2 regions of the Clostridium sp. X genome follow, and region 1 is predicted to be linked to the other one. Evidence: predicted binding sites of a transcription regulator. Region 1 holds the regulator's gene; the other holds the start of a gene.
The links. Region 1 encodes LexA, which represses DNA repair genes until DNA is damaged. Its sites were predicted from a motif close to CNAACANNTGTTNG; they were not measured.
Positions count from the first base shown of each region.

Region 1 (3,437 bases):
AACGATGGAGGTAAAATTTATGAATAAGCCAACAAATAATCTTCAAGACTTATTTTTAAACAATGCTAGAAAGAATAAAACTCATGTTATTATATATTTAACAAATGGATTTCAACTTAAAGGTAATGTTACGGGTTTTGATAATTTCACTATAATCTTAGATAGTGAAGGAAAACAGATGATGATATATAAGCATGCAGTATCTACCATATCTCCAGCAAAACCAATACTCTTCACAAAAGAGGATAGTAATTAGAGAATAGGCGATTAGTTTGCCTATTCTTTTTTTATGTGATAATATAAATACTAGTCAGGAGTGCCTTGACTAGTATTTATTTTCGGGGGTTTATACATATGATTAATGAAATGAAAGAGTATCTAATTAATAAATATCATATTAATAGTAGAGTTTTAGAATTGTACGAAAAAGCAATAAGTGATGTAAAATTAGAGTTTGAAGCTTTAGATGAGATAAGAGAATTTAATCAAATAAAAGTGTTAAATGCTATGCAAGAAGAGAGGATAAGTGATGCACATTTCACGAATTCCAGTGGATATGGATATGGAGACATTGGAAGAGATTCTTTAGATAAGGTATATGCTAGAATATTCAACTGTGAGAGTGCACTGGTAAGACCACATTTTGTAAATGGGACTCATGCACTTGGAAGTGCATTGTTTGGAAATTTAAGACCAGGTGATACTATGCTTTCTATATGTGGGAAACCTTATGATACTCTTCATGGAATCATTGGATTAGATACCGAGGAAGGTATGGGGTCGCTTAAAGAATTTGGAGTAAAATATAAACAAGTTGAACTTAATGAATTAGGAAAACCGGATTTAAATAAAATTAAGAATGTTTTGAAAGAGGATGATACTATAAAATTAGTACACATCCAAAGATCTACAGGATATGGGTGGAGAAAAGCTTTATTAATAGAAGATATTAAGAATGTAATTAGCTTTGTTAAAGGTATTAGAGAGAATATAATTTGCTTTGTAGATAATTGTTATGGAGAATTTATAGATATAATCGAACCTACTGATGTGGGTGCGGATTTAGCAGCAGGATCATTAATAAAGAATATAGGTGGAGGGATTACTCCAACGGGTGGATATATAGTTGGAGCTAAACAATGTGTGGAAAGATCCGCTTATAGACTTACTGTTCCGGGAATTGGTGGTGAGTGTGGTTCTACTTTTGGAGTTATGCGTTCTATGTATCAGGGTTTGTTTTTAGCGCCACATATAACTATGGAAGCTTTGAAAGGAGCTATCTTTTGTTCTAGGATTATGGAGTTAGCTGGCTTTGAGGTGTTGCCTAGTTATACAGATAAAAGAAGTGATATAATTCAGGCTATAAAATTTAATGATAAAGATAAATTAATAGAGTTTTGTAAGGGAATACAAATTGGATCTCCTATAGATTCTTTTGTTGCTTGCGAACCTTGGGATATGCCTGGATATACAGACCAGGTAATAATGGCAGCAGGAGCGTTTATACAGGGATCGTCAATAGAATTGTCGGCCGATGCTCCGATTAGAGAACCATATATAGCCTATCTGCAAGGTGGACTTACTTTCGATCATGCAAAGATAGGGATATTGATTGCTTTAAGCAGAATTTTAAAATAAAATATAAATTAAAAAAAGAATAAATGACTGAGTTTAATCAATCATTTATTCTTTTAATATCTTCTAAAAATACCAACTAATTTTCCAACTATTGTGCAGTTCTTTACTAATATAGGAGTCATAGTTTTGTTCTCGGGTTGTAGTCGTATGTAGTCTTTTTCTTTGAAAAATCTTTTTATTGTTGCTTCACTGTTGTCTATTAGTGCCACGACTATATCACCGTTTGATGCATAATTAGTTTTTTCTATTATAGCTAGGTCGCCATCGAATATACCGGCATCGATCATGCTTTCACCTGAAACATTTAAAATAAATAGATCTTTATTGCTAGGCATATAATTTAAAGAAATAGGGAAGGTGTCTTCTATATTTTCAACAGCTAAAATAGGTTCGCCGGCCGTTACTTTTCCTACAATAGGTATGTCAATCATTTCTTTGTTTATAATAGGATCCTTTAGTATTTCTATAGTTCTAGGTTTTGTAGAATCTCTTCTAATCATACCTTTCTTCTCTAGTCGTTCTAAATGACCATGTACAGTAGAAGTTGAACTAAGACCAACTCCTTTGCAAATTTCGCGAACGGAAGGTGGATATCCTTTTTCGCGTATTTGACTCTTTATAAACTCAAATATTTCAGTTTGTTTATCTTTTTTATCCACATTCATTTTATACACTCCTTATCTTATATTTTGAATTATATCATAGATTTTTATCAATATCAAACTAATGTTCTGTGAAACTTGATTATTGTGGTATAGTTTGATATAATGTTTGAATAAATATGGAAGAGGGGAAAAAAATGAAAAAAACTTGTATATTTCAAGAAGGTATTCCATGCAGCGACTGTGGAGAGTGTGCTAAATGTGATATAAACGAAAATAAAAAATGTAATAATTGTGCTAAGTGTTTAGAATTACAAGGTTTTGATGTTCGTGCAATTAATATTGAAGAGATTATAGATGAAGAGGATATAACTTTTGCGGATGAAGGGGAGAGTAATTCTGATATAGATATTGAAACTTTAGCTGAATTAAATAAAGATTTGAACGAATCAGATATAAAGATAGAATACATAGATGATATTGATGGATTATCTGAAATTCTAGAAAATGAGAATTCTGGAAAGTATATAAGTGAAGTGTTTCCGGGCATAATGGTTATAAATAAGAATATTAAATAGTGCTTTTGCTCAATTTATAAAACGATAATTTTCTATTGATTAATATTCACTATTAATTAATGGAAATTTATCGTTTATTTATTAGAACTTATTCTTCGCTAAGCGGGTTTAAACTAACTGCATGCCTTAGAGTTTCGTCATCCACATGGGTGTATATTTGTGTAGTAGATATGTTTTCGTGGCCTAATATTTTTTGTAAACTACGTATATCTACATTTCCGTATTTGTACATTAAAGTAGCTGCTGTATGTCTTAATTTGTGTGGAGAAAACTTTTGGTTTTCTAGACCAGCTTTAACTATGTATTTTTTTACTAATAGCTCAACACTTCTTTTATTGATTCTATTATAATTTCTGCTGATAAATAAAGCGTCTTTATCTTTTTCTGCTACCTTAGAGTTTTTGTGTTGTCGTATAGGTAGATAAGAATTTATGGATCTCAAACATGCGCCATTTAAATATATTGTTCGTTCTTTATTTCCTTTACCTATTATAGTAAGGGTATCTTCTTTTATTCGAGAAATATCTATACTGCAAAGCTCAGAAAGTCTTAAGCCGCAATTTAAAAATAATGTTATTATACAGTAATCTCTTTCTTTATTTTCTCCATCTATAGATGA
Region 1 covers NZ_CM146912.1:2,584,353-2,587,789, forward strand. Annotated here, with positions in the region: gene hfq (RNA chaperone Hfq) at 20-256, shown strand; gene ACX0KU_RS13065 (methionine gamma-lyase family protein) at 355-1,638, shown strand; gene lexA (transcriptional repressor LexA) at 1,692-2,303, opposite strand; gene ACX0KU_RS13075 (hypothetical protein) at 2,438-2,818, shown strand; gene ACX0KU_RS13080 (tyrosine recombinase XerC) at 2,907-3,437, opposite strand, start outside.

Region 2 (3,437 bases), on a different replicon from region 1:
ACCGGAAAATATCTGAAGTAGCTCATCTGGCTAATCAATTAGAAGAGATGATTACAGTAGATGAAATCCCTGAAGAATTAGAGACTTCATATTTGCTTGCAAAGAAAACCCTAGAGTCTGGCAAGAAGGCTAGGAATGAATGGTCTTCAGCTATTGAAGTAGTAGAAGAAAAATTTGATGATGCGCAGGAAAGTAATAATTTATATAATGCATTAGTTGCGTTGGAATTATTAAGAGATATTCCGATTTCAAGAATATTTAGGGGTAATGGGTTCGATTTTGATGATGAGTCAAAGAAAACAATAACTAACCTTCACACAGAAATTTCTACTTTTGTAGGTAAAACAATTGATTATTATGTTTCTAATATGTATTGCAAATCTGTTGAAGCAGTTAATACATTTAGAAATCATAATACAAAGATACAGACAAAATTGGAAGAACTTGGTTTTGAGGATTATTCTTATCGTGTGCATGTACAAAAAGAAAAAGAACTAAGTAATATAGAAGAAATACGTTCAAGACAACAATTAAGAGATGATTATTTAAAATATATTAAAGAAAGTAATATAGATAAATTTACTTCTTATATGAATATATGTTCGATGCTTAAAAAAGGTAAAGAACTTGAGGAAAGAGTGGAAAAATATAAGGTTACATTAGGAAAAGATGCTGCTAATATTATAACTACTCTTAATGGACGAATTGAAGAACTGAGCTGTGCAAAGGAAAGAATTATACAGGATATGTCAGATATATGGGATGACTTATTTGATGTGAAAAGTGCGGAAAATGTTGAGGATTTGCTTGAACGTATTGGTTTAGTACTTCAGAAAGGAATCTCATCAGTGGACCAGGGAGGATTTATTGAACTTCAAGGTAATCTACAGGAACTCTTAGAAGATATCAATAAGGTAAAGGCTACAGTAGAGTCACGAAAAGAATTTATTGAAGTGTCTGAACAGGTAAAAGATAAATATCAGGATTCTGATTTTGACTTCGAAGTATTGCCTATAATTGAAGCGGTTATTTCTGGAATCTCCAAAACATTAGATCAGAAAGAAAATGCATGGAAAATTGAGAATCTGTCGTTAGGAGATAAGTCTAGAGCAAGCATTCATAAATGGAAGGAAAAAACGAAGTACCTACCAGAGTATCTTTCTAAAGTAATAATTGAGAAAGTGCAAAACTTGAATATTGAAGCTGATGAAATTATCAGTGAAGGCAAAATCGAGGATGTTATGTTCTACTTTGAGAAGCTAGACGCAACAGAAAGAAAAGAATGTATTAGTAAATTAATAAAAATATCTGAAGAATCATAAGATTATAGACTTTTGAAGTAGGAGCTGCTAAAATAAGTAGCTGTCGCATTAGCATAAAAAAATATGCTAACGAGGCAGTGTTTTTGGGTAAGCGTCAAAAGCTAAGCTTAATCAAACAAGTCTTTCCTCACAAAGGGGTAGCAAGGGAGTCCAGCAAAGCAGTCCTCACTAGAAACCCAGGGTAGAAGAAAATTACTATGTGATTTAATAGCTAAGATTAATAATTGTTTATGGTGTGATGAAAGAAAAAATTATCCTTTCTATGCGGAAATGTTAATATTCTCGATGGCAGATACAATTATATTCACTGATATATTAAATTCTTGTAGTCTAGATATTGGATAGAATCCGCAAGATGTACTTATTTAGATATTTATTTCAAATGAAAACAAGATGAAATTAAAAAAATAAACTTCAAATTATCGATATACCTATTGCGCTAATAATCAAAAGAAGATTTTAAAAATGCTCACTATGCAAAGCTCATGGTGAGCATTTATATATATATTTTCATAAACCTCTTATAAAAAGTATAAATATGGTATATAATATATACGAACATAAGTTTGCATTTGATATATTAGTAATTATTAAGAGGTTGATAGTTTATGAAGAGATTAATTTTTCACATTGATGTAAATAGTGCATATCTTTCTTGGGAGGCTACCTATAGGCTTCAGCAAGGAGGAGAGTTAGACCTTAGAACAATTCCATCTGTGGTAGGTGGAGATGAGGAAAGTAGGCATGGAATTGTTCTAACAAAGTCAATTCCTGCGAAGAAGTATAAGATTGAAACAGGGGAGACTTTGTACGAAGCTAGAAGAAAGTGTCCAAAGATAGTAATTGTACCAGCAAGATATTGGTTATATATGCAATGTAGCTTTGCTATGCATGAAATACTACAGGAGTATACACCAGCAATACAAAGGTTTTCTGTAGATGAAAGTTTCTTAGACTTTTCTAACATGGAAAACTTATATTCAGACTATATTAAACTTGCTGAAACTATAAGAGAAAGAATAAAGAGAGAACTAGGATTCACAGTAAATATAGGAATATCAAGTAATAAGCTTCTTGCAAAGGTTGCTTCAGATTTAGAAAAGCCAGATAAGATTCACACCTTATTTCCAGATGAAATAAGAAATAAAATGTGGCCACTTCCAGTAGAAGATTTATTTATGGTGGGAAGGGCTACAGCTCCTAAACTACATAAGCTAAATATTAATACAATAGGAGATTTAGCAAAGTATGATGTAAATATACTAAAAAATATTCTAAAGAGTCATGGAGAATTAATTTGGAATTATGCTAATGGCATAGATAATTCAGAAGTTAGAAAAAGTGAATATATCAAGATGAAAGGTATAGGTAACTCTACAACTATCTCTTTTGATGTAGAAGATAGGGAAACAGCCTATAAAGTATTGTTATCTTTATGTGAAACAGTAAGTATGAGATTAAGAGACACTAAGAACTGCTGCAGAGTGGTTTCAATATCAATAAGAGGTAGTGATTTAATATCTTACTCCCGTCAAAAGAAGTTAAGTACAGCCACAGATTCAACTAGAAAAATATATGAGGTAGTCTGTTATCTATTTGATAGTGTATGGAAGGGTAATTCAATTAGACATATGGGAGTTCATATAACAGATTTTTGTAATAATGACTTTTATCAGTATAGTCTGCTAGATTCATTTGATTACTATAAGGATGGAAAATTAAATAAGGTAGTTGATGAAATTAGATTAAAATATGGTAATAAAGCTATTTTCAAATCCTGTTTTCTGCATTCAGGTTTAAGTCCAATGTGTGGAGGAATAGGAGAGGAAGATTATCCTTTAATGAGTTCTATACTATAGGGGAAGGTGAGTATTATGAAGGTTATATCGAAGCCTATTGAGGTAGTTTCTTATACAGATAGTAATGGGAATATACAACCGTTAAGGTTTAGACTGCAAAAGGAAGATGAAAGTAGGCAAGTAATAAAAGTGGATAAAGTTATTGTAAAGGAAACTGAAAAGCTTGCAGGTAATACTATGTTTGTATTCAAGTGTCAAAGTATAATTAATGATATAGTAAAACCCTTTGAAATTAAATATGACTTAAGAACCTGTA
Region 2 covers NZ_JBVTKX010000002.1:73,680-77,116, forward strand. Annotated here, with positions in the region: gene ACX0KU_RS15980 (hypothetical protein) at 1-1,322, shown strand, start outside; gene ACX0KU_RS15985 (DNA polymerase Y family protein) at 1,931-3,181, shown strand; gene ACX0KU_RS15990 (hypothetical protein) at 3,197-3,437, shown strand, end outside.
Region 2: a site for LexA is predicted at 1,878-1,891, ahead of ACX0KU_RS15985 (DNA polymerase Y family protein). Genes of this name have one in related genera too.